DNA from 4 places in the Jeotgalibaca porci genome. Region 3 is predicted to be linked to each of the others. Evidence: predicted binding sites of a transcription regulator. Region 3 holds the regulator's gene; each other region holds the start of a gene.

Region 1 (8,353 bases), 810 kb from region 3:
TGGGTGCTCCATTGCATCCATAAGTGTTTCACGGTTGAATACGTTAACGTTCAAGTGGTGACCACCTTTACGTACATAACCGTCTAACATGTTTGATAGGTTTTCTTCTTGCACTTCATCTTCACGTCCCAAAGCTTTTGGTACGATTGAGAATGTGTTTGAGATACCATCTAATGAGTAACGGTATGGAATCTTCGCTACTGAAGAAAGACTTGCTAAAGCACCATGTGTATCGCGACCATGTTGTGGGTTAGCACCTGGAGCGAATGGTACGCCTGCTTTACGCCCGTCTGGTGTAGCACCCGTACTCTTACCGTAAACAACGTTTGAAGTAATTGTTAGGATTGATGTTGTATGTTTTGCATCACGGTAAGTTTTGTGTTTTTTAACTTTACTCATGAAGTCTTTCAACAACCAGACTCCAATTTCATCCGCACGGTCATCGTTATTACCGTATTTTGGATAATCGCCTTCGATTTCAAAGTCTACTGCAATTCCGTGTTCGTCGCGGATTACTTTAACTTTTGCGTGTTTAATCGCTGAAAGAGAGTCGATTGTTACAGAGAAGCCAGCAATACCTGTTGCCATTGTACGCATAACATTTGTATCATGTAGTGCCATTTCTAAATCTTCATAACTGTATTTATCATGCATATAGTGGATAACGTTCAGGATGTTGATATACATACCAGCAACCCATTCGTTCATCATATCGAATTTTTCCATTACTTCGTCATAGTCTAAGTACTCAGAAGTAATTGGTTGGTATTTAGGACCAACTTGTTTTCTTGTAACTTCGTCCACACCACCGTTGATTGCATACAACAATGATTTAGCCAAGTTCGCACGCGCTCCGAAGAATTGCATTTGTTTACCGATACGCATTGCAGATACACAACAAGCGATTCCGTAGTCATCGCCCCACTCTGGACGCATTACATCATCGTTTTCGTATTGGATTGAGCTTGTAACGATGGAAATGTGTGCACAGAAACGTTTGAAGCCTTCAGGCAAGCGTGTTGACCATAGTACTGTCAAGTTTGGCTCAGGAGCAGTTCCCATGTTTTTCAATGTTTGTAGGAAACGGAATGAGCTCTTAGTTACGAGCGTACGGCCGTCTTCACCCATACCACCGATTGCTTCTGTTACCCATGTTGGGTCTCCAGAGAATAGTTCGTTGTAATCTGGTGTACGAGCAAATTTAACCAAACGTAGTTTCATTACAAAGTGATCAACGATTTCTTGTGCTTCTTTTTCTGTTAACGTACCGTTTTCTAAATCACGTTGGATATAAACATCCAAGAATGTAGAAACACGACCTAGGGACATTGCTGCACCGTTTTGTTGTTTAACAGCAGCCAAGTAACCAAGGTATAGCCATTGGAATGCTTCTTTAGCTGTTGTAGCTGGTTTAGAAATATCAAATCCGTAGATGTTTCCTAATTCTTTCAAGTCTTTCAATGCGCGATATTGCTCGCTCATTTCTTCACGTAAACGGATAATATCTTCTGACATTGTGCCGTTACCAAGAACTGCGAAGTCTTTTAATTTTTCTTGCATTAGGAAATCGACACCGTATAATGCAACACGACGGTAATCTCCGATAATCCGGCCACGTCCGTATGCGTCTGGTAAACCAGTGATGATTTTGTTTGAACGTGCGTTACGCATTTCTGGCGTATAAACGTCAAATACACCTTGGTTATGTGTTTTTCTGTAGTCACGGAAAATATGGGAAACTTCAGGATCGATTTCGTAACCGTAAGCTTCTGCTGATTGCTCACTCATACGGATTCCGCCAAATGGTTGCAATGAACGTTTGAAAGGTTTTTCTGTTTGGAAACCAACAATTTGTTCTTTGTCTTTATTCAAATAACCTGCATCATGGGATGTGATTGTTGATACGACTTTCGTATCCATATCAAGTACGCCGCCAGCTTCCATTTCTTGTTTCGTTAAGTCCATTACTTGAGCCCAAAGTTCGTTTGTTGCTTCAGTTGGTCCTTCCAAGAATTCTGCATCGCCTTCATACGCTGAGTAGTTTTGTTGGATAAAATCGCGAACGTCAACTTCTGTTTTCCAAGTCTTGCCTTTGAAACCTTGCCATTGTTCCATAACTAAAATCCTCCTAATAAATACCTGTTTTTTTAATTTGTGAATTATGTAACACCTTTAACAAATTCATTATAACACGTTTTACAGTTTGTGCAATGTTTTTCATGCATTTTGTTATTTTTATGTTTCAACTTCTAAAAAACCGATACGCACCCTTATAAATCAACGTTCTTAAAGATAAATATTATTAATCACTTAATTCATTATTTATCTTTAAAAATAAAAACAGCCTCCATCTGTATTATATAACAGATGGAGGCTGTTTCAATTGTATCGATACAGTTAGCTTTCTGCATCCAATTGTGAAATGGGATACAACTTCTTGATAGCATGAATGTGTCCATCTTCGCTCTCAACAAGGATAGACGTGCCATTCGTATAGCGTGGTGTAAAGGGAACATTTTTGCTGATCAGTTCTTTTACTTTCCCACGTGTCGTCTTAATGGTGTACAAGTCTTGGCTGTCTGGATTTGAATCCATATACACAATTCGGTGCGGATTTGTTTTTAGCTCTTTGATTAACATGAGTCCGCGCTTCGCTCTACCCAGACGGGAAATCTCACCTGTTCTGAAACGCTTCGCATTCCCTCTTTGGGTCATAATCAAAAGAGGATGTTTGTCATCATCTACTTCAAAGATTGTTGCCCCTACTACATAGTCATCGGCTCTCAAGTTGATCGCTTTCACGCCGCTTGTGCGAATACCAGTCGGCGTTACCTCTTCTAATAGATAACGTAGGCTGAATCCACCGTTGGTAATGAAGAGAACTTCATATTGTTTTTCCGTTTCATCACTAAAGTGAATGTTTTGGACAATATCATCGTCCGTCTTCAACTTGATAGCGACCGCTTTTTTACGTTTGTATCCACGGTAGGTCTGATATTCTGACAAGAGCGTCCGCTTAATCATACCTTCCTTTGTGATAAATATGACTGTTTGTTTATCCGTAAGCGATTCTTCATGTTTGACAATGCGTGCATTTACAATTTCTTCGCCTGCTGCAAAAGGAATGGTTTGAGAAATATGGTGTCCCATCTCTTTCCACTTCAATTCCGGTAGCTCATGAATTGGCAAGTGCAAGTAGCTGCCTTTATTTGTAAACATTACAATCGCATCTAAAGTCGAGGCTTTTTCGATTAAGAGCGGCTGATCCCCTTCTCTTAACCCTAAACCACTGGCTTCCGTGGCTGCAAAGGAGCGGAAGGTCGTGCGTTTGTAATACCCTTCTTGGGTCAGTACAACGAATACTTCCTCATCCGGAATAAGGACTTCCGTTTCGATTTTAATCTCTTCGATTTCTGCTTCCAGGCTGGATAAGCGTGGTGTTGCGTATTTCTTCTTAATTGCCATCAGTTCGTTCTTCATGACCATGCGTAACGTCATGTCATTGTTTAAGATACTGTTGTAAGAGGCCACTTGTTCATTCAAATCAAGTTTTTCATTTTGCAAGGAAACGATGTCTGTATTCGTCAAGCGATACAATTGTAAAGATACAATCGCTTCGGCTTGCGTTTCAGAAAACTGGTATGTTTCCATTAAATTATTTTTGGCATCTTTCTTGTCCGAACTATTCCGTATTAACGCAATAACTTCATCCAAAATTGATACTACCCGAATTAAAGCATCCACAATATGCAAGCGCGCCTCTGCTTTACGCAGATTAAAACGCGTGCGGCGGATGATGACTTCTTGTTGGAAGGTAATATAGGCACTGAGAATTTGTGCCAATCCAACTTGTTGTGGTCTTAATTCGTCTATCGCAATCATGTTAAAGTGATAGTTGACTTGCAAATCGGTATTTTTGAACAAATAGTTCAAAATACCTTCTGCATTGGCGTCTTTCTTAAGCTCTACCACAATTTGAAGTCCTTCGCGGTCTGTTTCATCCCGCACCTCGGAAATGCCCTCTATCTTACGATTTAGACGTATCTCATCCATACGCTTCACAAGCAAAGCCTTGTTTACTTCATAAGGAATCTCGTTAATAATGATTTGCTGTTTCCCACCGCGCAATGATTCAATCTTGGTAACAGAACGAACAACCACTTTACCGCGTCCTGTTTTATAGGCGCTCTCCAGTCCGGCTTTCCCTTGGATAATCCCACCTGTCGGAAAGTCAGGTCCTTTGACATATTTCATCAACTGCTTGATTGTTGCTTCAGGGTTATCAATTAAATGAACCGTTGCATCAATCACCTCACCCAAGTTATGCGGAGGAATATCCGTTGCATAACCGGCTGAAATACCTGTCGTTCCGTTTACTAAAAGGTTTGGATAACGTGCAGGCAATACCATTGGTTCTTCATCTGTATCATCGAAGTTTAGGATAAAGTCAACAGTATCACTATCGATATCACCCACGAGTTCCGAAGAAATCTTAGCAAGACGTGCTTCTGTATACCGCATCGCCGCTGCCGGATCTCCATCCATACTCCCGTTATTCCCGTGCATTTCAATAAGCGGTTCACGCATTTTCCACTCTTGACTCAAGCGGACCATCGCCTCGTAAACACTTGAATCCCCGTGTGGGTGATAGTTCCCGATTACGTTACCAACTGTTTTAGCTGATTTACGAAATTGTTTTTCTGATGTGTTTCCGCTGACATACATCGCATATAAGATACGACGCTGAACAGGTTTCAACCCGTCTCGAATGTCAGGAAGTGCTCGGTCTTGGATAATATATTTAGAGTAACGACCAAAACGGTCACCCATAATATCTTCCATCATGATTTCTTTAATATCTTGCTCGAAGGCCATTAAATCTCCTCGCTTTCAAAGTTCAATGTCAATTGAGCGGCATCGTCATTTGTTGTATTCGTCTGCTCTAATGCTGCGTGTTCTTCTTGCTTATGTTTCTTCATTTGATCAGAAGCAGTTCCGTCAGATTCTTCCAGAATACTCTTATCATCTTCAAGTGAAAATTGGACGTTATTCTCAATCCATTTACGACGCGGCTCCACCTTATTACCCATTAATGTTGTCACACGGCGTTCCAGAGTCGCTTTGTCATCAATAACAACTCGAATAAGAGTACGTGTTTCAGGATTCATAGTTGTATCCCATAGTTGATTGGCGTTCATTTCCCCCAACCCTTTGTAACGTTGAAGAATGTAGCCTTTTCCAACTTTTTTAACGGCACCTTCGAGTTCTTTTTCTGTCCAGGCGTATTCAATGATTTCTTTTTTACCTGATTTCTTCGAAACTTTGTAAAGAGGCGGTTGGGCTAAATAGATTTTCCCTTCCTCTAATAAAGGTTTCATGTAACGGTAAAAGAATGTTAATAAGAGCGTTTGGATGTGAGCACCGTCTGTATCCGCATCGGTCATGATAATAACTTTATCGTAACTACTATCTTTTACGTCGAAATCGGGTCCAACCCCCGCACCGACCGTGTGGATAATGGTGCTAATCTCTTCGTTTTTCAAGATATCTTGCATGTTCGCACGTTCGGTATTAATAACCTTTCCACGTAATGGCAAGATGGCTTGGAACTTCCGGTCGCGACCTTGTTTAGCAGAACCTCCGGCAGAGTCACCCTCGACCAAGAATAATTCGTTCTTGCTGGCGTTTTTCCCTTGCGCTGGCGTCAATTTACCCGAAAGTAATAATTCACCTTTTCGCTTCTTACCGTTCCGCGACATTTCACGCGCTTTTCGAGCCGCATCACGTGCTTCGCGTGCTTTAAGGGCTTTACGTACCAACATTTGACCTACTTCACCATTTTCGAGTAAATAGATACTCAAATGCTCGTTAATCAAATTATCAACGATTGCACGTGCTTGGGGTGTTCCCAATTTTTCTTTCGTTTGTCCTTCAAATTGCAAAATGCTTTCAGGCACCCGCAAGGATAGAACAGCAGTCAGACCTTCACGCACATCGCTACCTTCTAAATTCTTATCTTTTTCTTTCAGGAGACCGACTTTACGGGCATATTCATTAAACGCCTTTGTCATACCTGTTTTGGCACCGACTTCATGTGTTCCTCCGTCTTTCGTCCGCACGTTATTGACAAAGGACAAAATTGTTTCGGAATAGCCATCGTTATACTGAAATGCAAATTCCACTTCGATTTCTTCAACTGTTGCTGAAAAAGCAGCAACGGGATTCAAAGTGTCTTTTTCTTCATTCAAGTAACCAACAAATTCTTTAATGCCTTCTTCATACTTAAAGGTATCACTCTTGTCGTTACGTTCATCGATAATAGTAATCTTTAGACCTTTAAGCAGGAATGCTGATTCACGCATACGCTCAGCAAGTGTATCGTAATTTAAATGAGCACTGCCAAATATTTTTGGATCCGGCAGGAAATGAATTGAAGAGCCGTTGGGTTTATTGACCTTGGCTTGTTTTTTCATTTTACCTTTGGGCTTCCCACCATCTACAAATGAAACGGAGTAAAGCGTTTTATCCCGCACGACACTGACTTCCAAGAATTCAGATAACGCGTTTACCACGCTGGCACCAACCCCGTGCAAGCCTCCCGACGTTTTATAACCGCCTTCTTGCCCGAACTTACCTCCGGCATGCAAGACTGTAAAAATAACTTGAATCGTCGGAACACCACTTTGGTGCATCCCGGTTGGCATACCACGGCCGTTATCCGTAACCGTGACGCTTTGATCTTTATGTAGTTTGATTACTATCTCATCAGCGAAACCAGATAAAGCTTCGTCGACGGCGTTGTCTACAATTTCATAAACCATATGGTGTAGACCACGACTATCTGTAGACCCGATATACATACCTGGTCTTTTTCTAACCGCTTCAAGGCCTTCCAGCACTTGAATAGCGTCATCATTGTATTGATTCTTTTTTGTTTCTACCATCGTTAAACTCCTTTTTCGTACGGAATTCGAACATCCATTCTATCATAATACTTGATATTTTAAACATTGTAAAAGAATTTTGGAAAAATTAATACTTAAGAATGTTATTGTAGCAAGGTTTTACTAAAATCGTGATAGGAAACACGAGGGTTTAGTGGTAAACTAGCTACGAAGTATTTATATGATTATTAGGAGTGACATTTTTGAGTACGATATTAGCGATACTTTTAGCATATTTATTAGGATCCATCCCATCTGGCGTATGGATTGGGAAATATTTCTATAAAACAGATATCCGTGAATACGGTAGCGGAAATATGGGAACGACGAACACTTTTCGTGTCTTAGGAACGAAAGCAGGCGTTATCGTGTTAATCATGGATATCTTAAAAGGCTCTATTGCAACATTGCTGCCTATATGGTTGGGAGCACCTATTCATCCTTTATTTGCCGGAGTATTGGCTGCGCTTGGACATACATTGCCTATTTTCGCCGGTTTTAGAGGCGGAAAAGCAGTTGCGACCAGTGCCGGTATTATCTTAGCATATAATCCCTTGTACTTTACACTTGCGATTACGTGTTTCTTAATTTATTTGTATTTTTCCAGCATGGTGAGTTTTTCAAGCATTACGGCTTGCCTGAGTGCTGTTGTTATCTCCTTGTTTATGGGTGATTTTTGGTTAACAATCGTGACCATCGCTTTGACCACTTATATCATTATCCGTCATCGTGAAAATATCGGACGGATCCGTGCAGGTACAGAAAGTATGGTCCCTTTCGGTCTGCGCTACAAACGTAAAAATAAAGAATAAGCTGCTTGTTTAAGCAAAGTAAAAAAAGTAAGGTTGGGGAAAAAATCCCGACCTTACTTTTTTTCACTTTATATCCAGCTTGTCTTTCATTTGATTCAGGAGAATATCGGAGCGGACTTTAATATACGTCCCCTTCATTCCTAAAGATTTCGACTCTAGAATTCGAGCCGACTCTAATTTTCTTAATGCATTCACAATCACAGAGCGTGTAATACCTTTCGCTGCTGATATTTGTGACGCATTAATACGTGTTTCTAATCCCTCAACCTGCGAGAAGATTTCTGTAATCGCTTCGGTCTCACTGTAGGAGAGAGATTGCAAAGCGATTGTCACAGCCGTTTCTGCACGTGTCGCCAACTCTGTCTGAAGGTTCATTAAATGCAACACTTCTACACCGATTACCGTCGCACTGTGTTCGGCCAAGATTAAATCCCCGCTGTCAAACGGACGGTTTAACCGGGCGAAAATTAAGCTGCCCAAACGATTTCCAGCTGCAAAGATAGGTGTTACGGTCGTTAAGCCGGTGACGAAAATATCACGCGTCTCGACCGGAAAAACACTTAAATCGGATTCAATGCCAATATTAGCTGTTGTCTG
Region 2 (8,353 bases), 270 kb from region 3:
TAAGATGGACCTTAAGACTTTATAGAAAACAATGAGAAAGGATGCGCCGACGATACCTTGGAAGAGGTTCATAGGTGAGGCCGCGAATGCTGCTGGTAATCCATACAAGAACCAATCCGTCAGGAAATAGCCGGCTGCCATCCAGATTCCAGGTATAAATACTTTAAAAGAGATCTTTCCATTTTTTTATTGGGATAATGGTCAAAAGCTCAAATAGAATCTGAAATAGGAGGCTCTACTTGAGATTTGGCTCTAAAAACATTAATAATTTTTATGCGTAACCATTTTGGGCCGCTTTTTGTATATTTTGGGTTTACGCTATTAATCCTATTGTTACCCTTATCTTTCTAGTCCATACTAAAGTCATGTCTAGGTTGTATCCGGGGGATATTTGTGTGACTCACAATGAGAGCGGCATCTCAAACGAGGAGATGGTAGCAGCAATGAAGGAAGGGCAGATGGAATATTTCGAACCATTATTCTATCGCTTCTCTCCTTTGATTAAAAAATATATGAAAGATTATTTTCTTGAGTATGTTGAGTTTGAGGATTTGATGCAAGAAGCGCGACTAGTTATGTTGGATGCAGTTGAGAGATATGACAGCGAAAAAGGAATGCGATTTTCGGGGTACTATCGTTTGGTATTGCAACATCATATTTACGGAATCATCCGTAAAGAAAATGCATATCGGCGGAAGAGTGATCGAAGAGCGGTGTCATTTGACCAACTGTTGGAAACGAGCCATTCAGTCCAAATGAAATTCGTTGATTTTCAGACACCCGAGTATCTTTTGACTTTGAGGGAATCATACGAAGACTACGTAGCGTTGCTTTCCAGCTTCGAGAAGGAAGTTTATCTGTTGTTTATCAGAGGACTTTCAATTAAAAGCATTGCCAGTAATTTGAACGTAGAATACGTCAGGGTAAAAAACGCATTGGAACGTTGCAGGCAAAAATTTAATGCGATATCGTAACATACCTGACAGTTAAAACTACCAACCTCAGACATACAATTAGCTGGTGCAAAAAGCGCTGGCTTTTTATTTTTCACACTTCAATATTAATCGTTTCCCAGTTATGCTAAACTAAAGAAGCACAACATTGACGAGCAAAGGTATTGAATACACTTATGAAAAAAAATACACGATTAATATATATTTCATTATTAGCTGCGCAAGGGGTGGTGATTACCTTGTTGGAGCGGTCGATTCCGTTTCCGTTCGCATTTGCGCCGGGAGCAAAGTTGGGATTGGCAAATATTATTACTATTTTGGCAATTTTTACGTTGCCAGCTAAGGACAGTTTGAAAGTGGTCTGGATGCGGTTGTTGGTATCAACATTATTGGGCGGGACATTGTCGACGTTCCTTTATAGTTTCGCCGGTGCTTTTTTGAGCTACTTTGGGATGCTGTCGGTTCGTCGTTTGGGACCCAAGCATGTGAGTTTGATTGGGGTAAGTGCAACGGGCGGTATTTTACATAACGTGGGGCAATTGGTTGTGGCAAGTACCATTGCCCAATCGTTCAGCGTGATGCTTTACTTACCTGTTCTAGCCATTACCGGAATTTTCTCTGGTATTGCAGTTGGGATTGCGGCGAACTACTTAATGGAGCATGTCGTGACGATTAAAAACTTCCAGCGTGAAGAAGCAAAGACCGATCGCTTAACCCAAATGTGGTACGATGCACAATATACAGAAGAATTTAAAGAACTGGAATAGCTCCGGTTCTTTTTTGTATCCAAACACTAGGTAACAAGCGTGTCCTATATTTGCGGACTTTTTCTTAAATTGTCAGATAATTACAAATTTACCATGTAACCGCAACCAAATTAGAATTGACTAAAAAAATTATTCTCATTCGAAATAGATTAGACTTTTTTTCACAACTGCATTATAATATTGCGGTAAGTGATTTTAAGTAAGTGAAATTTTTGGCAATTATTCATATAGATAAAGAGACAAAGAGGAGAAGAAAATATGGCAAAGACTAATATTGTTGTCCTTGGTGCTGGTTTCGCTGGCGTTGCGGCAACTAAAAAGTTGGCGAAGCATTTCAAAAAGAACGAAGACGTTCTTATCACATTGATTGACCGTCATTCTTACCAAACATATATGACAGAGCTTCATGAAGTTGCGGCTGGTCGTGTAGAGCCAGATGCAATCCAATTCGATTTACAACGCTTGTTCAACCGTAACAAAAACGTTGATATCGTTACCGACGAAGTGACACACCTTGATAAAGAAAACAAGGTTGTGACAACGGTAAAATCAACCTTTAAATATGACTACATCATCTTAGCGATGGGTGGCGAACCAAATACTTTCAATATCCCGGGTGTAGCAGAGCACGGATTCACATTATGGTCTTGGGAAGATGCGAATACATTGCGTCGTCACATCAAAGACACTGTTGAGACAGCTGCGATTGAGCATGACATAGAAAAACGCAAAGCAATGTTATCATTTGTTGTTTCAGGTGCCGGATTTACCGGAGTTGAAATGATCGGTGACTTGATGGAATGGAAAGACCGTCTAGCAAAAGATAACAAACTGGATCCAGAAGAATTCTCATTCTACTTAGTAGAAGCAGCACCAATCATCTTGGGAGTTGTAACGGAGAAAGAATCTAGTAAAGCAGAACGTTATCTAAATAAAAACGGCGTTAAAATCATCAAAGGCAACGGTGTAGCCAACGTTACAGAAGATACCGTTGAACTTTCTGATGGAACAAAAATTCCAACACATACGTTGATCTGGACGGCAGGGGTTAAAGCAAACTCTGACGTTGAAGAATACGGGATTGAAAAAGCACGCGCAGGTCGTTTAGTTGCGAATAAATACATGGAAGCGCAAGGAGCTGAAAATGTATACCTAGCTGGAGACATCGTTTACTACGAAGAGCCAGACAACGATAATACACCTGTACCGCAAATCGTTCAAAGTGCTGAGCAAACAGGTCATACAGCAGCGAAAAACATTATTGCTTCTATTGAAGGAACAGAGAAAGTTGCCCACAAAGGGAAATACGATGGTTTCATGATTTCAATCGGTTCTCGTTACGGCGTTGCTTACTTGATGGAAAAAATCCACTTAAGCGGTTTTATTGCGATGGCAGTAAAACATTTAATCAACTTGTTCTACTTCTTAACAATTGGTTCTGTTTTCTACTTTGTAAAATACATCCACCACGAATTTTTCCATATCCGTGATGGTCGTAGTATTTTCCGCAAACACTTGTCTCGTTACGGCAACGTTCTTTGGAACTTACCGCTGCGTGTGTTCTATGGTTCAATGTGGCTATGGGAAGGTCTGAAGAAAATGTTCGGACTTGCTGGAACGACATCTTGGTTTGGTAATGATGTAACAATGCCGTTCTCTTGGTTACAAGACCCTGCATCTGGTGCATCTGAAGCAGCTGAAGAAGTGGTTCACAGTGTATTCGGTTTGAACTATGTTTACGGTGAAGAGCCAATGATGGTTCTTGATAAAATGCCAGGTTGGTTCGAAAAAATCATGGAATTCATGGTTCCAAACGTTGAAATGGCATTGTTCATGCAAAAAATGATGACACTACTTGAAATCGCAATCGGTTTGGCATTAATCTTCGGTCTCTTCACATGGTTAGTAAGTGCATTGACAGTTGGTTTAGTTGCAATGTTCAGCTTAACAGGTATGTTCTACTGGGTTAACATGTGGTTCGTTCCTGTCGCAATCAGCTTGATGAACGGTTCAGGCCGTGCATTTGGGTTAGATTACTACGTTATTCCTTGGATTTCCAAGAAATTAAGTAAGTGGTGGTACGGAGATATTAAATCGATCTACGAAGTAGGCGTAAATAAATAATTAAACCAATGGAGGTGAAGGTGGGGAAACTTGCCTTTGTCTCCATTTTTCGTATATAGTGAAGCCATCCAAGAAGCGAGGGGAAACCAACGATATGATGAAATATATAAAAATGATTAAGCGTGGCGATGTTATCGTTGTCTTACTATTGATGTTGGGTTCATTTTTACCGTTAGGCATTTTTTCATATGTCCAAGCGACGGCAGATCATTCAAACATGCAAGTGGTCGTTCAAGCGAACGGTGAAATTGTCCATGTCTTCGATTTAGTAGATGACGGTAAAACAGAGACGTTCCACTTTGAAGACGATCATGGTCATAGTAATACGATTGTCAGAACAGGGATGACTGTCGATATGACAGAAGCAAACTGCTCGGATCAGGTCTGTGTGCGTATGTCGGATGTCGCTTTGGTTGGCGATACAATCTTGTGCCTACCGCATAAGTTGTTGGTAGAAGTACGATCCGATAACCCAGATGATAATACCAATGAAATCGACGTCTTATCTTTAAGGTAGAACAGGGAGTGTGAAAGTAAGATGAAGGTCCATCCAATGTGGGATGCCTATCCTGCCCTGCGATATGAGTTAGAAGCAACCATTTCGCTGATAGACAAACACGTAACAATTAAAAATGAAGAAGTACAACATAAAATAAAAGAAATGCTCTTCTCAGGTGGTAAGTTATTACGTCCTGCGTACAGTTTACTGTTCTCGGAGCTCTCTAAAGAGAGAAACCCGGAAAGAGCACGTGCCGTTGCTGCCGCTTTGGAAGTCCTACACATGGCGACGCTGGTTCATGATGATGTCATTGATGAATCAGCCAAACGCCGTGGTCAGGAAACGCTAAACAGCGCGTATGGAAATCGAATCGCTGTGTATACAGGCGACTATCTCTTTACGCTGTGCTTTCGTCTTTTGCAAGACCATGCCGATTCTGCACGTGAATTAGACTTGGATACCAAAGGGATGGAGAAAATCCTTCTGGGAGAGTTGAACCAGATGGACCGCAAGTATGACAGTAACATGCGCATGCGTGATTATCTGAACCAAATTCAAGGAAAGACTGCGCAACTATTTGCTTTGAGCTGTTACTCCGGCGCCTATAATTCCCCTTATGCCCGCCAAGCGTACCAAATTGGCAGTAATATTGGGATGGCCTTCCAAATTACCGATGATATCCTCGATTTTGCGTCGGATGATTCGAAAACGGGTAAGCCCATCCTGCAAGATGTGAAGAATGGTATCTACACGGCACCTGTCCTCTACGCGAAGAAGAAACGTGGATCTGACTTGCTTCCGCTACTAGAGAAGGGTGAAGCTATCACCAACGATGAACTCAACGCGGTTTATGAAATCGTCGTGGCGAGCGGTGGCCTCGCTGAAGCACAAGCACTCGCCGGGAAATATACGCGAAAAGCGTTGAAACAGATTGAAAAACTACCTGAAAGCGTAACTCAAAAAACGCTCTCGCTAATTACTGAGCAAATGATTAAACGTGAATATTAATAAAAAAAGCCCATTTAATGGGCTTTTTTTTATTAAAATGATAAAAAGATTAGGGAGAGATTGTAATTAATGAAAAGTTTCATAAACTTATTTGTTTTAAGTTGCATCCTTCTTTTTAGCGTGTTAATATTACTGTGTAATCATTTGTGAATGTTTTATCAGGAGGATGAGCATTCATGAAAAAAACAAAAATTAAAAGGTGGTACTTCCATTATGAAATTCAATAAAAAAATGACAGCATGGTCACTTACTCTAGCTTCAACATTGTTGCTTGCAGCATGTGGTAGCGATACAGATACAGAAGAAGCAGTTTCATCAGACGTAGCAGTTGAAGAAACAACTGGTTCAGAACTTAAAGACGGTACATATACACTTGTTCAAAAGAACTTAGATGACAACGGTTGGAAAGTTGACTTCACAATGGTAGTTGAAGGTGGAAAAATCACTGAATCTAACTACGATTACAAAAACGAAGCTGGCGAATTGAAATCTGAAGACGAAGGTTACCAAACAGCTATGGTTGACAAAGTTGGCGTGGGTCCACAAGATTACCTACCAGAATTAAACGAACAATTAGTTGAAAAACAAGATGCTTCAGAAGTAGAAGTTGTATCAGGAGCTACACACTCATCAGAATTATTCGTAGAGTATGCAGAACAATTGATCGCTGCTGCTAAAGAAGGAAATACAGAAACAATCGAAATCGATAACTAATCGATACTGACACTACATATAGAGGGGCTGGGGGTTCAACTCCCGGCCCCTCTATCTATTCATTTAGGAGAAATTATCTCATAAACGCTTTTCTATTGTGTTAAAATTATTGAAAATGCATGAAGGAGTAAACTATGAAACGGATACTAAATCTGCTGACGTTGGTAGGGATGATTATCTTCCTGACAGCGTGCGACAATGAAAATAAAATCAATACGAAAGCATACAAGGAGACAGAATTCCTGATGGGGACTTATGTCAGCCTCAGCGTATATGATGCGGATAAAGAAGCAGTTATAGAAGAAGGTTTTGCACTTGTAAGGGATTTGGCGGACAAGATTACCGGCGAAACAACAGAGTCGGAAATCTCTAAAATAAATGCGGCGACGGGTGAGAAACCAGTCGTTGTTTCTGAAGAAGTATACGAACTGATTGAAGCGGCTGCGAAATACAGTGTGGAGATGGACGGACAATTCAATTACACCATTGGTCCGATTACCAACTTGTGGCGCATTGGCTTTGACGATGCACGTAAACCGAGCCAAGAAGAAATAACAGAAGCTTTGAAGAAAATTGATTTTAATAAGGTAACGTTAAATGCAGAAGAACATTCTGTCTTTTTGCAAGAAGCGGGTATGGAAATTGACTTAGGTGCGATTGCTAAAGGTTACATTACAGATCAAGTTCGTGAATTATTCGTAGAGTCTGATGTTACAACAGCGATTATCGACTTGGGTGGAAATGTTTTTGTAATGGGAGCTTCGCCGGCACGTGAAGGCGATGTCTGGAATGTGGGGATTCAAGATCCATTCGCAGAACGCGGTGCGAGTATCGGTTCGACGCAACAGAGTGAACGCTCTATTGTCACATCTGGTATTTACGAGCGCTACTTAGAAGTGGACAGTGAGATTTATCACCATTTAATGAATCCAAAGACAGGTTATCCCTTTGATAATGAGATTGCCGGTGTATCCATTATTTCCGAAACGTCGGTAGAAGGCGATGCTTTATCAACGCTCGTATTTGGATTGGGTGTGGAAGAAGGGTTGGCTTATGTGAATGGACGCAGCGACGTAGAAGCTGTATTTGTTACGAAGGATAAGGAAGTCTACCTCTCTGAAGGATTAAAAGATAATTTTGAATTACGAGACGAAGACTATACGATAGTAGAAAAATAGAAGAGGTGCACTGTGACACTAGCGATTTTTTTGGAATTAGTTGAGATAAAAACGAAATTGGCAAGTTTATTTCCCTTTTTACTCGGTGTTTTATACGCCGGCTATTATTTTGAAGCATTCAACCCGATTAATACCGTGTTGTTTTTTGTGGCAATGCTAGTGTTCGATATGGCAACAACCGCTATTAACAATACGATGGATTACGTAAAGGCTAAAAACCTGGCGTATCGTGATGAAGAAAACATCATCGGAATCGCGGGATTGAATGTGAAGAAAGTGACCCTCCTGATTATTGGCATGATTACTTTTGCAGCGGTGTTAGGCCTCGTTTTAACTGCTCGCACCAGCTTATTGCTCTTGGTTATCGGTGCTGTTTGCTTCACTGTGGGAATTTTATATACATTTGGTCCCTTTCCAATTTCGCGGATGCCGTTGGGTGAAGTGTTATCTGGGCTAACAATGGGCTTTGGTATTTTCTTCATCGCAGTCCTGATCAATGTAGCGGATGTGCAACTGGCGACGGTTGCGATTGCTTGGCCGCAGTTTGTAGTGACAGGGAATCTGATTTCGGTTTTGGCCGTCTTTTTAAGTTCGTTGCCACTGGTATTCACGATTGCGAATATTATGTTGGCTAACAATACGTGTGACTTCGAGACCGATATTAGTAACCACCGCTATACACTTGTCTACTATATAGGTAAGGAAATGGCAGTGAAGATTTACGGCTGGTTATACATGGGTGTGTACGTAGCGATTGTACTTGCGGTAGTATTAGGCTTCATGACACCTTGGATGCTCGGTGTTCTTGTGACATTCCCGATTGTACGTAAGAATGTCCGTCGTTTCACGGCGAAGCAAGTGAAGAGCGAAACCTTTGCGTTGGCACTTATAAACATGGTGGTTATCCACGTGACGCAAATCATAATGCTCATTCTAGGCATTATTTTTTAGTTGACAATAAAGATTCTGACCTCTACTATTAGAGGGGTATGCAACATTTTAATCAGGAAGAGGTGAGCGACGATGGCAGGGAAAAACGCAGCATTAGCTTGCACGATTTGTGGTTCAAGAAACTACACCATTACACCTACTGAAAAAGGTCGCACGACA
Region 3 (8,353 bases):
TCTCGCCAGCACCTTCTACAATTGTTGTGCTGTCTTTCGTTACAACAACTTTTCCAGCGCGACCTAAATGTTCAATAGATGCATCTTTCAGCTCTAAACCTAAATCTTCTGCGATTACTGTTCCGCCTGTTAGTACTGCGATATCTTGTAACATTTCTTTACGACGGTCCCCAAATCCAGGTGCTTTCACTGCCGCAACGTTAAATGTTCCACGAAGTTTGTTCAATACCAATGTTGGTAATGCTTCTCCATCGACATCATCCGCAATAATTAATAATGGACGGCCTTCTTTCAAAATTTGCTCCAATAAAGGTAGTAAATCTTGAATGTTAGAGATTTTACGATCTGTAATCAGAACGTATGGCATTTCTAGGTTTACTTCCATCTTATCGTTATCAGTTACCATATATTGTGATAAGTAACCACGATCAAATTGCATACCTTCAACAACATCTAGTTCTGTTTCAATACCTTTAGACTCTTCGATTGTGATAACGCCGTCGTTACCAACTTTTTCCATTGCTTCTGCAATAAGTGCTCCGACTTCTTCAGAACCAGATGATACTGCTGCAACTTGTGCGATTGATTCTTTAGAATCTACAATTTGAGAAATCTCAGCTAAGCCAGCAATTGCTTCTTTCGCCGCGATTTCAATCCCGCGACGAACGCCAACTGGGTTTGCGCCAGCAGTAACGTTTTTCAAGCCTTCGCGAACAATTGCTTGTGTCAATACAGTTGCTGTTGTTGTTCCGTCACCCGCAATGTCATTTGTTTTAGAAGCAACTTCAGATACAAGTTTTGCTCCCATGTTTTCGAAATGGTCTTCTAGTTCGATTTCTTTAGCGATCGTTACGCCATCGTTGGTAATTAAAGGAGAACCGTATGCTCTTTCTAAAACAACGTTACGGCCTTTCGGTCCTAATGTTACTTTAACTGTGTTCGCTAACATGTCTACCCCACGTAATAGGGCTGCACGTGCGTCTTCAGAAAATTTAATATCTTTAGCCATTCTAAATTCACCTCATACTTATTATTGTAAAAATTATTCTACGATTGCTACGATATCGGATTCTTTTACTACTAAGTAATCTGTACCATCGTACTTAATTTCAGTCCCTGCATATTTCTCGAACAATACATGGTCACCGATTTTAACTGTCATTTCAACTTTTGTTCCGTTGTCCGTTACAAGACCGTTACCTGTTGCGATAACGACACCCGTTTGCGATTTTTCTTTAGCGGAAGATGGCAACACAAAGCCTCCTGCAGTTTTTTCCTCTTCTTTGGCAACATCAATAATGACGCGATTACCTAATGGTTTTAACACAAGTATCCCTCCACAAATTAATTTATTCTTTATTAGCACTCATCTATCCAGAGTGCTAACTTACTTTTCTATCATAATCAAACTTTTTTGATAATGCAAGCAAATTCACTAATTTTTTTCATTCTTGTGATATACTCTCACTTAGGACAATTATAACAAACAAGAAAGGTTTAGATACATGAAAAGAAAAATGACAACATCCACGCGTATCATTTTCGTATACCTAGCAGCTCAACTCTTGCCTGTTCCGCTTACGTTCCTATTTCCGGCAGAGAAACAAATCGCGATGAGTTTAACCTTGGCCATTATTTTTGCCTTTCTAGGAACTATTACGATGATCGTTATTAACTATAAAGAAAAATGGACGCCTGAAGCGCCAATTATTAAAGCATCATCTGCTCCAATTCCTAAAGTTTTACTTTGGGGTGTGTTAGGCTTCATAGCTGCGATTCTCATTCAAATTGTAGCCTCACTAATCGAACAATATCTTTTTGGTGTACCGATTGAGTCTGCGAATACCGAAAACTTAAGAGAAATGACAAAAGCTTATCCTTTACTCATTTTTATGATTACTGTATTTGCACCTGTAATGGAAGAATTTGTTTTCCGTAAAGCTATTTTTACTCAATTGAACATGTCACGTGTTGGTCTTTATGGATCAGCTGTAATCAGTGCTTTGCTGTTTGCTTTCATCCATTTCGATGGTCACTACCTTCTTTATGGTAGTTTGGGATTGTGGTTCTCTTATTTATACTATAAGACAAACAACATTTTTACACCGATGTTGGCTCATGGTTTAATGAATGCTTTTGCTTCACTCCCAATTTATTTCCCTGAATTATTCCAATAAGTGTTGTAAAAAGAAAGGATTTCTATGAATTTAAAAAATATCGTTCTTCAAATCGTTATGAAATTTGCATTTGCTGGTCTTTTTATTTATTTCGCAGTGGATAGCATTAATGTATCCGGTTGGGGATTCCTAACGTGGATTAGTATCTTTTTCGCAACGAATAACATTGTTACAGCGATTCAAATGTTAGTAATGTATTTCAAGATAAAAGATAAAGTGAATAAATAAAAAAATCCCGCACTCTTCAATTTGAAGGACGCGGGATTTTTTATTTTATGCTTAACTGATGTTGTTATCTAAGAAATAAATCAAGGTCTGAAGTTCGTTCGTCAGGTCAACGTTTTGAACGCGGACATTTTCTGGAACAGATAGACGAATTGGTGTAAAGTTCATAATTCCCCGAATTCCTGCTTCCACTAGATTATTAGCAGCTTTTTGTGCTACTTCTTGCGGAACAGTCAAAATGACAACGTCAATTTGTTGAATACGCAGTTGTTCAATCATTTCCCCCATTGGATAGACCGGAACCCCACTGACAATTGTCCCAACGATATCTTCATTTACATCAAAGGCAGCGCTGATCCGTACATTATTACTTAAATGGAAGTTATAGTTTAGTAACGCATGTCCCAAGTTACCAACTCCGATTAATGCAACGTTGGTCAAACGATCTTGGTTCAATGTTTTACTGAAGAATTCCAATAAGTATTCGACATCATAACCATAGCCTCTTTTCCCAAGAGCACCAAAGTATGAAAAATCTCTACGGATAGTTGCACTATCAACCTTTACGGCCTCGCTCAATTCTGTTGAGGAGATTCTCGTTTTTCCGGCATCGTGCAAATAGCGTAAGTAACGGTGATAGATAGGAAGACGACGGGCAGTAGCTTTTGGAATTTCATTATTAGCTGGCATAGTTTCTCTCGCTTTCTTCAAATTTATGTATGTAAAATTATCTATTATAAACGTTTTGTGCTCATCAATACATAGTGCAATTATAGCATGCACTCGTGAAAAATCTAGTATTTTGTTTTAATTTGTACTTTTTTGTGAAGGGTATCTCAACTTGAACTTTGTTGTTATCGCTTTTATAAAAAAAATGGTGCACGTTTCACAAAGGTTAGACCGTTTTCATCATCCTTTCTTTTGGATGCGCCCAGAACGAAAAAACTATGATAAAATGATTATGCATATAATAGAAAGTTGAGGAACGACTGAATGATACTCTTACAAGGACAAAATCTAGCCCGTTATTTCGGTCCGACCGTTTTATTTGAGAATATTCAAATTACGATCCAGGACAATGAGCGCATTGCACTCGTGGGACGAAATGGTGCAGGGAAATCAACATTACTAAAAATATTGGCCGGTATTGAACCGACAGATGCAGGGACTGTTGCGAAGAAAAAAGAAGTGACCATTGGTTATCTTGACCAACACAGTGCTGTCGATTCCACTAAAACAATCTGGGACGAAATGCTGACGGTCTTTGCACCTGTCATTTTATTAATGAAACAAGCAGAACAGGCTGCTACGCGTTTGGCGGACGAAGCTGTCATTAATGACCCCGATGCCATGGAAGCAGCTTTAAAATTATACGACACATTGCAACAAGAAATCCACAAGCAAGATGCATACGGGTATGAATCTGAAATCCGTTCGGTTTTACATGGATTTAAGTTTTACGAAGAAGACTTGGATCGTCCTATTTCCCAGCTCTCCGGCGGTCAAAAAACGCGTTTGGCGATGGCAAAAATTCTATTGGAAAAGAATGACCTGTTGATTTTGGATGAGCCGACGAACCATTTGGACATTGATACATTGGCTTGGTTGGAGAATTACTTGCTTGGTTACCGCGGAACGCTTTTAGTCGTTTCCCATGACCGGTATTTCTTGGATAAAATTGCAACAAACGTTTATGAAATCAGTCGCAATAAAATCCACCATTATAAAGGGAACTATTCTTGGTTTTTACAAGAAAAAGCGGCTCGTTTAGAACAAGAAATGAAGCAATATGAGAAACAACAAGAAGAAATTGCCAAACTGGAGGATTATGTTGCACGAAACATCGTGCGTGCATCTACTACTAAAATGGCCCAAAGCCGACGGAAACGATTGGAAAAAATGGACCGTATGGATAAACCTATGGGCGATGAACGTTCCGTACGCTTTGCTTTTGACATTAAGCGTGAGAGCGGCAATGTGGTGATGGGCGTTGAGAATGCTGCTGTTGGTTACAATGGCGAAGTTTTGGCAAAACCCATCAATCTAGATTTGCGCAAACAACAGGCAATTGGTATTGTCGGCCCAAACGGAATCGGAAAATCAACTTTATTGAAATCCATTATTGATCAAATTCCTTTTATTGAGGGTGGCGTAAAATTCGGAACGAACGTTGACCTGGGTTACTATGACCAAGAACTATCGAAGTTGTCTAAAAATAAAACAGTTTTGGCGGAAATTTGGGACTTGCACCCTACTATGAATGAAAAAGATGTTCGCAGCATTTTGGGTAGTTTTCTCTTTACCGGAAATGACGTTGAAAAAACCATCAGTTCACTCAGCGGTGGCGAGAAAGCGCGACTTGCCCTTTGTAAGTTAGCACTGGAACGGAATAACTTATTAATGTTGGATGAACCAACGAACCACTTGGATATCGACAGTAAAGAAGTCTTGGAAAATGCTTTGATTGATTATGATGGAACGTTAGTGTTCGTATCGCATGACCGTTATTTCATTAACCGTATTGCAACCAGCATCTTAGAACTATCGGCCGATGGAAGTAAACTCTACATCGGGGATTACGATTACTATATCGAAAAGAAACAAGAAGAAGCGGAGTTGCTTGCGCTCCTTGCTGAAGAACAAGAGGAACAACTGACTGATGAAGTCGCTCCTCCTGTAAAGTCGACTTACCATGCGAGCAAAGAAAAAGCGAAATTAGAACGTAAACTATCTCGTGAAATCACTTCTCTAGAAGAAAAGTTGGAGGAAATTGAAAGTAAAATCGAAGAGATTGAAACCCAACTGACTTTACCCGAAGTTTTCGGAGATCACGAAAAAGTTCAAGAATATAATGACGACCTCCTTACTCTGCAAGACCAACAAGACGTCTGTATGCACGAATGGGAAGCTAAGAATTTAGAACTGGAAGGGTTAGAATAACTTTTCTACATAAACCGAGGCCTGTGCCTCGGTTTTTTTGTGTCGTGTTGTCGATTGGAACATTTTGGAGTTGTAAGTTGAGTAAAACGTTCCAATAAATAGTTATTGGAACATTTGGTCACTTTATTTTCGTTCAAACGTTCCAATCAGTGTAGATTGGAACATATCTCTCTTTATTTCCGATTAAAACGTTCCAATTACTGATGACAAAAAAACATCTAGTCCGTATCTCACAGACTAGATGTTTTTTATTTTTCGAGCATGAGGCCCGGTCTTGCATTCAGACTCAGACTTGCGAAGTCTTGTGCTTTATATTGCGTATAGGCAGCAGCACCAATCATTGCTGCATTATCACCGCATAAATAAAGTGGTGGAATAATTAATTCAACATCAGGGAGTTCACTGGCAACTGCATCTGTCAATGCCTGGCGAAGTCCTTTATTAGCAGCAACGCCTCCTGCCAACAACAATTGCTTGATTCCTTTTTCTTTCGCAGCACGAATGGTTTTCGCGACCAGCACATCGACAACAGCTGCTTGGAAACTTGCTGCTACGTTTTCAGGATCCAAATCGTCACCTTTTTGACGTGCATTATGAATTGCATTGATAACGGCACTCTTCAGACCACTGAAGCTGAAATCAAAGTTGTCTTCATTTATCATTGCCCGTGGGAAGTTGTAAGTATCTTTCCCTTTATGAGCCATTTCATCCAACACTTTCCCACCAGGATACGGTAGTCCCAACACGCGCCCGATTTTATCATAGGCTTCTCCCGCGGCATCGTCTCGTGTTTCACCCACGATTTCGAACTCGCCGTCAGCTGGCATGTAAACTAATTCCGTATGTCCACCGCTCACAACTAATGCCAAGAGTGGAAAATGAATCGGTCCTAATAATTGGTTGGCATAGATATGTCCTGCGATATGATTCGTCGCAATTAATGGCTTATTGTGTGCATAGGCCAATGCCTTTGCCGCACTTACACCAATAAGTAATGATCCCACCAAGCCCGGACCTTCCGTTACTGAAACAGCAGCAACATCTGCCATTTCAATTCCGGCCGTTTCGAGTGCGGCCTCAATAATTTGTGTTATTTGTTCCACATGATGGCGGCTCGCCACTTCGGGAACAACTCCGCCAAAGCGCATATGACTTTTAATTTGTGATGCGACGATATTCGAAAGAACCTCTGAACCATTTTTGATTACAGCCGCACTCGTTTCGTCGCAACTGCTTTCGATTGCTAAAATTAATGTCTCGTTCACGCACTCACTCCTTTCCTAAAGTCAGTTGGAAAATATAAGCATCTTCCACCGGTTGTTCATAATAATTTTTACGTATATCTATTTCGATAAAACCATACTTTTTATAAAGCGCGATTGCAGCTTCGTTGGACACTCGGACTTCGAGGATGAAATTTTCAACACCCTTCTCTTTGCCATACGCCAACAAGCCTTGCAGTAATTTTTCACCAATTCCCTGTCTTTTATGAGAAGATAAAACGGCGAAATTGTTAATGGCCAAAGTCTCAAACATTAAGCTACAGCCGATAAAACCAACTAACGTATCAGCTTCTTCATAACCTAAGTAGACATTATAGATGTTCTCCAAGTCCCTTTCAAATGAAGACAACTTCCAAGTCGTTTCACCGGCATTTGCATCCAAACAGATGGTTAAAATAGCCTCGGCATCCGTTAACGCTAAAACTCTTATATTATCCGAAATCATCATACTTTCGCCAAATTCAGTTTCATATCGACTGCATCTTCACCGTCGCCATGATAGTAGTTGCGTTTAATCCGAATAGCTTTGAAGCCCAACTTATTATAGAGTGCCTGCGCTTTACTATTCGAGATGCGAACTTCCAAAGTGATGCTGGAGACTTTTTCTTCTTTCGCTACTGCTGTCAAAAGTTCCAGCAATAATGAGCCTACGCCCTTACCTTGCCAAGCCGGCGCCACAGCAATGTTTGTTATATGGATATCGGTAATTTCAAAACGACTTCCCAAAAACGCAACCGGTTCGGTTCCATTATAGATTAATAAATATAACGATTTTTGTGATTTGACAATATCATTCTCTAAAGCCACAAATCCCCAAGGCGTCTTCCCTTCATATCCTTGACGTTGAATTTCTAAAATGTCAGAAATATGTGCTCTTTGACCAATCTCTAAGTGTACTTCTTGTCCGTTTGCTAACTCATAGCGTTCCGGGAGATAATCTGTTCGTTTAGAGAAAGAATGTTTACTGTTAAGAATCGGACTTTCCTTTTGGATGGTATCCATCAAAGAATGAAAATGACTAATTAATTCTTTCAACGTAATCACCTTTCTCCTCACCCGCATGGGCTTTTTGCCAATTCTCTTCGGCTTCGGGTTTCTTCAAATATTCTGGAGTAAAGATATGCGCATCGACCGCGACTTCGGTTTCCGCTAGAAAGGCTAGATTCCCAGCTCTTGGTAACCAATCTTGTACCGGAGCAAAGTGAGCACGACTACCGAATATTTCTTGAATACGTTCTTTATAAAGCGGAATATCTTGTCCAATAAACATAAGCGGCTCCGTTTCCTTTTCCAACGATTGAAAAAACACTTCGCTCTCAGCGTGAACGTCCGCCGTTTTAGAGGTTAGTTGTCCCTCTTCTATTTGGTAAACACCTGCATAAATATTTTTTCGTCTTGCATCAATTACCGGAATAATCAATCCTTCAAATGAAAGAGCATTCGAAGCGATGAGTTTTAAACTCGAGACAGGTATAAGTGGCTTCTTCAACGTCCAAGCCAATGTTTTAGCGATTGTTGCGCCAATCCGAACACCCGTATAAGAACCAGGGCCTTTCGAAATGACCACTTGATCCAAATCGGCTGGCTGCCAGTTCGAAGCATTTATCACGGTTTCCACCGCCGGCATCAATTGGGTACTGTGTTGAAGATTACCATTTCGCGTATATTCAGAGACGACCAGCCCGTTTTCAACGGTTGCGACGCTCATCGTCTGGTTAGATGATTCGA
Region 4 (8,353 bases), 390 kb from region 3:
TGGTGAACGGATGACGATTTCGGTCAAATTGACTGACGGGCAGGAACAACTGTAGGATGATGTAAAAAAAGCAACTGAGGAAATCCGTCCCCAGTTGCTTTTTTGTACTGTAAATTTGGCAGAGTCGGTTATTTGTTTTCCGATAATTCTTTCGCGAGTGCCATCATCATTTCATTGAATTCATTTTGAAAAGGATTGTCCTGACTTTCTTTATTAAGAATGAGACTGATATAAAACTCAGGTGGATCTATAAGAGGTATTTTCACTAAATCTTTTGATTCCTTTACGAGAATATCAATCATAAAGGCCACCATGTGAGTGGAAGAAGCAATCGAAAGCGCAGTTTGAATTTCTTTCGTATACAAAGTTTGCGGTGGTTGATCGAATTTACTTTGAGCCCAGCGGTCGAAAATACGTTCATGAGTATAGCCTTTTTCTAAAGAAATAAAAACCGTATCTTTTAAATCCTGAGAAGTAATCTGTTTCTGCCTCGTTAAAGGATGATCGGGCGCAGCCCATAAAGATAGCTTTTGCGTTGCAATTGGTATCTGGATGAGATTCTCGTCGTTGAAATGCGGCAAGTCACTCCCTGTAATAGCAATCGGAACTTCGCCGGAACGCACCAATTCGTACATAATATCAGAGCTTTCTTCCTCGACGAATTTAACCGAAGAAGTAAATTTCCCTAAACGGGGGAGCAGAGTCGACATAAAGTGCCCGCCGATTGTCGGTAGGAAGCCGAAGTAAACAATTTGATTTTTATAGTCATGGATGTCATCCTTAATTTGCGATAACGAGTCAAGGATAACGCCTGCATGTCTATGAAGGATTTCACCGGAACGGGTCAAACTCATTCGCTTATGGAATCTTTTCCGATCGATAAGCGTTGTTTTGAGTTCCGTTTCCAATCGCTTCAAAGACATCGAAATGGAGGGCTGAGAAACAAAAAAATGCGCGGCCGTATCCGTGAAGCTGAGGCTTTCAGCTAAATGGTAAAAGTAAATAATATCTTGTAGGTTCATCAAAGCCCTCCTTAATTGTTTGAATCCGGTATCATGACAAGTATATAACCTTTTGGCCTAAACTACCATCTTTACAACATTTAAAAAAAGAATGTTGCTTAAAGCGTTGGAAAAAAGGAGGATTAATAAGGGTTTTTTTGGTGCATTTTCATAAGTTTGTGAATTCGCTAGTATGAAGTAATCACGATTATTAATAGGCTCTTATGTTACTTATTTGCAAAGTTTGTGAAATCGTTACCATAAACAAAACGTATAATTAGGCGACCTTATATAAATAATATTTATAAGTACATAAGAAAAGAGTATTTATCTCTATTTCGAATCAAGTGCTATAGTGTAACTACAACAGCAACTTGTAATTAAGAAGTTGGAAGGAGTAACAATTTTGAAAATATACAAACAGCTATTTTGGATCTTCCTTTTCTCATTCATTGGTGAAATTGTATCCGCAATCATTGCTTCTTTTATAGCGATACCAGGTAGTGTTATTGGTATGGTTCTTCTGTTTATCGCGCTACACACAAAGATTCTACGTTTAGAACAAGTAGATGAAATAGGAACGTGGTTAACAGATAATATGGGAATCTTTTTCGTACCAGCCGGTGTCGGTCTGATGGCCAACTTTGGTATACTCGCGGACACTTGGTGGCAATTGCTTATCATTATGGTCGTCACAACGATTCTGATGATGGCATTCGTTGGAAGAATCGTTCAGTTTGTTAAACGTAAAGTTGAAAAAGGTTTACCGAAGAATCAAGGAGGTGGCACACATGCTGGATAAGTTAATTACGAGCCCATTAATGTGGATCACTCTGACAGTTGGTCTTTATCTGCTAGCAGCGCGATTAAAAGCAAAGTGGCCGAAAAATCCATTATTCACACCACTCGTGTTTGCGATTATTATGGTCATTCTCATTTTATTGGTAACAGGTACACCGTTGGAAACATACAATGCAGGTGGACAATTCATCGGCTTGTTTGTAACACCTGCGACCGTAGCCTTAGCCATTAAATTGGAAAAGAATTTTGTTTACTTAAAACAATACTACTCAGCAATCTTAACGGGAATCTTCTCGGGGGTTATCTTGCATACGATTATGATTTACATCTTTGGCTTCATTTTCCAATTTGATACGCAAATGGCAGCAACACTCGTTCCAAAATCTATTACGACTGCCATCGCGGTCGGTGTATCTGAATCGCTTGGCGGTATTGTTTCACTAACGGTAGCGGTGGTTGTTTTCACCGGGGTTATCGGTGCAGTAATCGGCCCTACAGTCTTTAAACTCTTTAAGATTGATGACCCTGTTGCACAAGGTGTTGCTCTGGGGAGTTCATCCCACGCGATGGGTACAACAAAAGCAATTGAAATGGGAGACGTCCAAGGGGCAATGTCCGGACTGTCCATCGTCGTAACAGGTATCGTCGTCGTTATCTTGGCACCATTAACGCAGCCATTAACGCAACTATTCTTTGGGTAATAAAACTTAAACAAAACTAAAAAAAGGGAAGTGTAAATCAATGACAACAGTAGATACGAATCATTATGCAGCACCAACTGAAATTAAAGAGATCACGGTTGTAAATACATACGACTTAGAGGAAGCAGCGAGTAAAATCGTACCAAAAGGCGGCTTTGATTATATTTCAGGCGCTTCTGGAGACGAATTTACATTACGTCAAAATATTGAAGCATGGAACAAAAAAGGAATCGTACCACGCGTTCTAGCTGACGTTGAGAATCCAGATTTATCCACATCCATTTTTGGTCACGACATAAAGGTACCATTTATTATGGCCCCAATCGCAGCACACGGTCTGGCTCACGAAACGAAAGAAGCCGGAACAGCAAAAGGTATTTCTGAATTCGGAACAATTATGTCAATCAGTGCTTACTCAGGCGCATCATTTGATGAAATTGATAAAGGGTTGAACGGCAGCCCGCGTTGGTTCCAAATTTACATGAGTAAAGATGATGAATTAAATAAAAATATCTTGGATGAAGCCAAAGCAGATGGCGCGACAGCAATCATTTTGACAGCTGATGCAACGTTGAGCGGGAATCGTCATAAAGATGAGCGTAACAAGTTCGTATATCCGTTTGGCATGCCAATCGTATCGCGTTACTTGACGGGAACAGGTAAGAATATGTCATTGAATAATATCTACGCGCAATCCAAACAAAAGATTGCTCCGGCAGATGTGAAATTCATTTCCGAGTATTCAGGTCTTCCTGTATTCGTTAAAGGTGTACAGTCAGCAGAAGATGCATTGCTGGCAATCGGAGCGGGCGCAGCAGGAATCTGGGTTTCTAACCACGGTGGTCGTCAGTTGGATGGCGCTCCTGGCTCATTCGAAATGTTGGAGGAAATTTCCAAAGCAGTTGCGGGCCGTGTTCCAATCGTATTTGACAGCGGTGTCCGTCGCGGCGAGCATATCTTTAAAGCACTTGCTAGTGGAGCAGACATTGTCGCATTAGGTCGCCCAGTTCTTTACGGACTAGCTCTTGGTGGTTGGAAAGGTGTCCAATCCGTTCTCGAGTACTTCGAACGCGACTTGAAACGTGTCATGCAATTAGCAGGAACACAAACAATCGAAGATGTGAAAAAATCACGCCTAGTTGATATCAAATAAGAGCAGTTAGAACGAAGACAGCCTCGAAAGCGAGAGGCTGTCTTTTTTTGGTGGGTAAAATGGCTCACTCAAACGCGTGAGTGATCCATTTGGAGCAGAAAGGCCTACTCAAACGCGAAAATGAATCTGAGTGAGCCATTTAGACCGGAAAGTGCTCACTCAAACGAGAAAACCGATTTGAGTTAGCGATTTAGCGAAGAAAGTGCTCACTCACTCCAAAAACACCATCTGAGTTAGCACCCCCATACCCATAACAGGTCCTTATGACGAAACGCCGCATATCTCAATCAATCATCACTTTTGTTTTCATGACTAAGACGAATTTCTATAATGTGCACTACTACATCTAACTTTGCAAGCATATTTTTAATTAGAAATCAATGAAGATTATTAAACATTATCTTATGTAAACCTTATGAAAGCCCTATTTAATAATACTATAACCAAGACTTATAGATGCTTTAATTTTAAGTAAGTTGTGAAGTGACGTGAGGGACCTTAAAATTGAGACATAGACAACATTGGAAGCGATTTCCAAAACAAAAAAGGGGATTAATGAAAATGAACGCAAAAATTCAAACATTAAAAGAACTTTATCCAGAGGATCTATTGGGCTACTCACACAAATTGACTGAAGGCGAAGTTGCTGTACTTAGCGAACTACGTGTTTCATTGGAAAAACACCTACGCCCAGTTCTAACTGACTTCTATGAAAGAGGAACATTCCCATTTGACGAATTCTACAAAGTAGTAGCTGACGTTAACTTCATGAACGATGATCGTATTTTCGAAGGACGCGAAAACAAACTTAAAACAAGCGAATTGTTTAACGCATTCCTATACCTAGAATTGGCACGTTTTGATGCTTCAATCGCTACATTCTTTACAGTACACGGCGGACTATGCTTGAACACAATCCTAGTAGGTGGTTCTGAAGAGCAAATCAATGAATTCGTTCCAAAACTACGCTCATTCGAATACCAAGGATGTTTCGGTTTAACTGAACCAGATCACGGTTCTGACATTGCAGGTGGCTTGGCTACTTCAGCAAAACGCGTTGGCGACAAATGGATCTTGAACGGCGAAAAACGTTGGATCGGTGGATCTGACACAGCTGACATTATTCCAATCTTCGCTCGTGATACAGAAGACAACAAAATCAAATGTTTCATCGTTCGTAAAGGCGCTCCAGGATACAAAGCAGAAGTTATCCCGCATAAAGGTTCTCTACGTATGATTCATAACGGACACATCACTTTAGATAACGTAGAAGTTTCTGAAGCAGACCGTCTACCAAACATTGAAGGATTCAAATCTGTAAACGACATCCTAACATTCACACGTGCAGACATCGCTCACTTGGCTATGGGTGTATCAGCTGGTTCATTCATCGCTGCTCACAAATATGTTACAGAGCGCGAGCAATTCGGTAAAAAATTAGCAAGCTTCCAATTAGTACAAGAGAAATTGGTTCGTATGCAATCAAACTTTGTTGCTAACTTAGGTTACTCCGTTCAATTGTCTCACCTACAAGAAGAAGGCGATGCATTGATGACTAACTCAGCACTAGCTAAAATGCACAACTCACTAAACATGCGTGAAAACGTAGCTCTAGGACGCGAAATCTGTGGTGGTAACGGAATTACACTAGAAGCAGACGTTATGCGTTTCTTCCTAGACGCAGAAGCAGTTTACACTTACGAAGGAACACACGAAATCAACGCATTGATCGTTGGACGTGCAATCACTGGCGTAGGCGCATTCTAATTCTGACTGGCATTTATAAAAGAAAGTAGTGAATGAAATGGAAATTAAAAACGTAATGGTAATTGGCGCAGGCCAAATGGGTAACGGGATTGCGCAAGTATTTGCGCAAGCTGGTTACAGCGTATACCTAAATGATATTAAAGAAGAGTTTGTTCAAAAAGGTTTGGCAAATATCGACAAAAACCTTGACCGTCTTGTTAAGAAAGAAAAAATTTCTGAAGCAGACAAAGCTGAAATCGTAGGACGCATTACAGCTTCTACAAGCTATGAAGATGCTAAAGAATGTCAATTGGTTGTTGAAGCAGCAACTGAAAATCCAACAATTAAATTCGAAATCTTCAAACAATTGGATGCAATTACATCTGAAGATACAATCTTGGCATCTAATACATCTTCGATTTCTATTACTTCTATTGGAGCAGCTACAAGCCGCCCAGAAAAAGTTGTAGGACTACACTTCTTCAATCCCGTTCCAGTTATGAAACTGATTGAAGTAAACATGGGTCTATTGACTTCAGACGAAACACTAACAGCAATGCGTAAAGTCGGCGAAGACTTGAACAAAACAGTAGTAGTTGTTAAAGACTCAGCAGGTTTTGTTGTAAACCGTATTCTTGTACCAATGATTAACGAAGCAATCTTCGTACTAAGCGAAGGCATCTCTACTGCTGAAGAAATCGACGAAGCAATGAAATTGGGAGCAAACCACCCAATGGGACCAATTACACTGGCTGACTACATCGGCTTGGATGTTGTATTGGCAGTCATGAACACTCTTTATAACGAATTCAAAGATACAAAATACCGCCCAGCACCATTATTGGTTAAATACGTACAAGCTGGACAACTAGGACGTAAAACTGGTAAAGGTTTCTACGACTACACGAAATAAAGGAGCATCATCATGACATTTGAATCAATTATCTATGAAGTTAAAAATTCATTGGCATACATTACGCTCAATCGCCCGAAAGCTCTAAATGCTCTGAACCAACAATTGTTGACAGAACTTAACGAAGCAATCGAGATGATCCAAAATGACGACACAGTGAAAGCTGTAATCGTCACTGGGTCAGGCGAAAAAGCTTTTGCAGCAGGCGCTGACATTACTGAATTGAAAGATTTAGACCGTGAAGCAGCTGCGAAGCAATCAGAATTTGGAAATGCAATTTTCTCTAAATTGGGTGCTTTACCACAACCGGTTATCGCTGCAGTAAATGGTTTTGCTTTGGGAGGCGGAATGGAACTTGCGTTGGCTTGTGACATGCGCTTTGTTTCTACAAATGCAAAATTAGGCTTGCCGGAAGTCGGACTGGGAATTATGCCTGGCTACGGTGGAACACAACGCCTGGGCCGCTTAATTGGCTGGGGAAGAGCGAAACAGCTTGTTCTTGCAACAGATACAATTGATGCAGAAGAAGCATACCGTTTAGGAATTGCCAACAAAGTGGTTGTTCAAAGCGAGCTAATGACTGAAGTTGAGAAGCTAGCATCTAAAATTATCAGCAAATCTTCTGCAGGTGTTCAAATGGCTAAGAAAACGATGGAAATCGGAAGTGACTTAACATTAGAAGACGCGTTGGCGCTTGAAGCAAAAAACTTTGGTTCTTTGTTCGCAAGTCCACACCAAGAAGAAGGAATGGCTGCCTTTTTAGAGAAACGTCCCGCTAACTTTAATTAACACAGATTTACCAAGGAGGTAATGATTAGTGAAACCATTTAAAAGTTATGTAGTGAGAACGAACGAAGAGAATCAAGTTACACACCAAGTTGAAGAAGTAACAGAATCATTTCTAGGTGAAGGAAATACAACAATTGCTGTTGAATATTCTTCAATCAACTACAAAGATATGTTAGGTCTGCAAACAAAGGGTGGCGTTATCCGTAACTATCCTATGATTCCAGGGATTGACTTGGCTGGAACGATTATCTCTTCAGAAGATCCTTCATTATCACCAGGAGATCCTGTATTGATAACAGGCTACAAGCTTGGAACAGAGCACACGGGCGGATTCAGTGAAGTTGCCCGTGTACCAAGTGAGTGGGTTGTTAAATTACCGGAGAACCTATCTGCTAAAGAAGCAATGATGTATGGAACAGCTGGATTTACCGCAGCTCTGTCTATCGCAGCTCTTGAGAAGAACGGCATGAAAGTGGAAGACCAACCAGAAATATTAGTAACAGGTGCTACAGGTGGAGTAGGAAGCGTTGCGACTCAAATTCTACGTAAGTTAGGATATGAGAACATCACAGCTACTATTCGTAAAGATTACCAAGTTGAAAGTGCTAAAGAATTTGGAGCTACTAAAATTTGGAATATCACTGAGAATGAATCAAACGGACGTCCTCTTAACCGTCGCGAATACAAATATGTAGTCGACACGGTAGGCGGCGACTTGACCGCAGATGTTTTATCAAAAGTAGACGAGTACGGAAGCGTTGCAATCAGTGGAAACGCTGGTGGCGTGAAGTTGAATACAACCGTATTGCCGTTTATCTTACGCGGCGTTAACCTTTTGGGAATTAACTCGGTCAGCACTGATATGGCTGAACGTGAACAACTGTGGAACAAATTGGCAAACGAATGGAATATTGTCGCTGTTCTACACCACACAGAAATAGCTCTTCAAGATATACCAGAAACAGCTGCTAAGTTGAAAGATGGACAACATCTTGGCAGAACAATAATAAAAATAAACGGCACATGAGTGAAAGGTGAATAGTATGCAATTTGTAAATGAGTATAGACAGAAACTTGTATCTGCAGATGTAGCAGCTAAAGCTGTAAAATCTGGCGATTGGGTAGATTACGGACAATTTGTTTGTCAAACACAAGTAGTAGATGAAGCATTAGCAAAACGTAAAGATGAACTTCAAGATGTTAAGATTCGTGCAACAACACGTACAACACCGCTTGCAGTCGTTCAAGC

The links. The regulator Rex, encoded in region 3, represses fermentation and respiration genes when NADH is low (regulators of the CRP and FNR family bind a similar motif). The targets are predictions, from matches to a motif close to TTGTGAANTANTTCACAA.
Region 1: the regulator Rex is predicted to act here: its motif matches at 2,153-2,170, upstream of pflB (formate C-acetyltransferase).
Region 2: the regulator Rex is predicted to act here: its motif matches at 5,496-5,513, upstream of G7058_RS06530 (FMN-binding protein).
Region 4: the regulator Rex is predicted to act here: its motif matches at 1,246-1,263, upstream of G7058_RS07140 (CidA/LrgA family protein).

Annotation. Positions count from the first base shown of each region.
Region 1 is NZ_CP049889.1:172,812-181,164, forward strand. It holds gene pflB (formate C-acetyltransferase) at 1-2,115, opposite strand, end outside; gene parC (DNA topoisomerase IV subunit A) at 2,398-4,875, opposite strand; gene parE (DNA topoisomerase IV subunit B) at 4,875-6,944, opposite strand; gene plsY (glycerol-3-phosphate 1-O-acyltransferase PlsY) at 7,148-7,756, shown strand; gene codY (GTP-sensing pleiotropic transcriptional regulator CodY) at 7,820-8,353, opposite strand, start outside.
Region 2 is NZ_CP049889.1:1,257,627-1,265,979, forward strand. It holds gene G7058_RS06505 (sigma-70 family RNA polymerase sigma factor) at 396-974, shown strand; gene G7058_RS06510 (Gx transporter family protein) at 1,130-1,720, shown strand; gene G7058_RS06515 (FAD-dependent oxidoreductase) at 1,979-3,844, shown strand; gene G7058_RS06520 (NusG domain II-containing protein) at 3,939-4,361, shown strand; gene G7058_RS06525 (polyprenyl synthetase family protein) at 4,383-5,351, shown strand; gene G7058_RS06530 (FMN-binding protein) at 5,565-6,065, shown strand; gene G7058_RS06535 (FAD:protein FMN transferase) at 6,200-7,243, shown strand; gene menA (1,4-dihydroxy-2-naphthoate polyprenyltransferase) at 7,256-8,194, shown strand; gene rpmG (50S ribosomal protein L33) at 8,267-8,353, shown strand, end outside.
Region 3 is NZ_CP049889.1:984,171-992,523, forward strand. It holds gene groL (chaperonin GroEL) at 1-1,009, opposite strand, end outside; gene groES (co-chaperone GroES) at 1,043-1,327, opposite strand; gene G7058_RS04995 (CPBP family intramembrane glutamic endopeptidase) at 1,506-2,177, shown strand; gene G7058_RS05000 (YdiK family protein) at 2,202-2,405, shown strand; gene G7058_RS05005 (redox-sensing transcriptional repressor Rex) at 2,457-3,092, opposite strand; gene G7058_RS05010 (ABC-F family ATP-binding cassette domain-containing protein) at 3,396-5,342, shown strand; gene tsaD (tRNA (adenosine(37)-N6)-threonylcarbamoyltransferase complex transferase subunit TsaD) at 5,591-6,607, opposite strand; gene rimI (ribosomal protein S18-alanine N-acetyltransferase) at 6,612-7,070, opposite strand; gene rimI (ribosomal protein S18-alanine N-acetyltransferase) at 7,070-7,660, opposite strand; gene tsaB (tRNA (adenosine(37)-N6)-threonylcarbamoyltransferase complex dimerization subunit type 1 TsaB) at 7,644-8,353, opposite strand, start outside.
Region 4 is NZ_CP049889.1:1,377,374-1,385,726, forward strand. It holds gene G7058_RS07130 (S1C family serine protease) at 1-55, shown strand, start outside; gene G7058_RS07135 (LysR family transcriptional regulator) at 129-1,022, opposite strand; gene G7058_RS07140 (CidA/LrgA family protein) at 1,408-1,803, shown strand; gene G7058_RS07145 (LrgB family protein) at 1,793-2,503, shown strand; gene G7058_RS07150 (lactate oxidase) at 2,544-3,656, shown strand; gene fadE (acyl-CoA dehydrogenase FadE) at 4,218-5,423, shown strand; gene G7058_RS07160 (3-hydroxybutyryl-CoA dehydrogenase) at 5,461-6,315, shown strand; gene G7058_RS07165 (enoyl-CoA hydratase-related protein) at 6,328-7,104, shown strand; gene G7058_RS07170 (acrylyl-CoA reductase family protein) at 7,133-8,131, shown strand; gene G7058_RS07175 (acetyl-CoA hydrolase/transferase family protein) at 8,148-8,353, shown strand, end outside.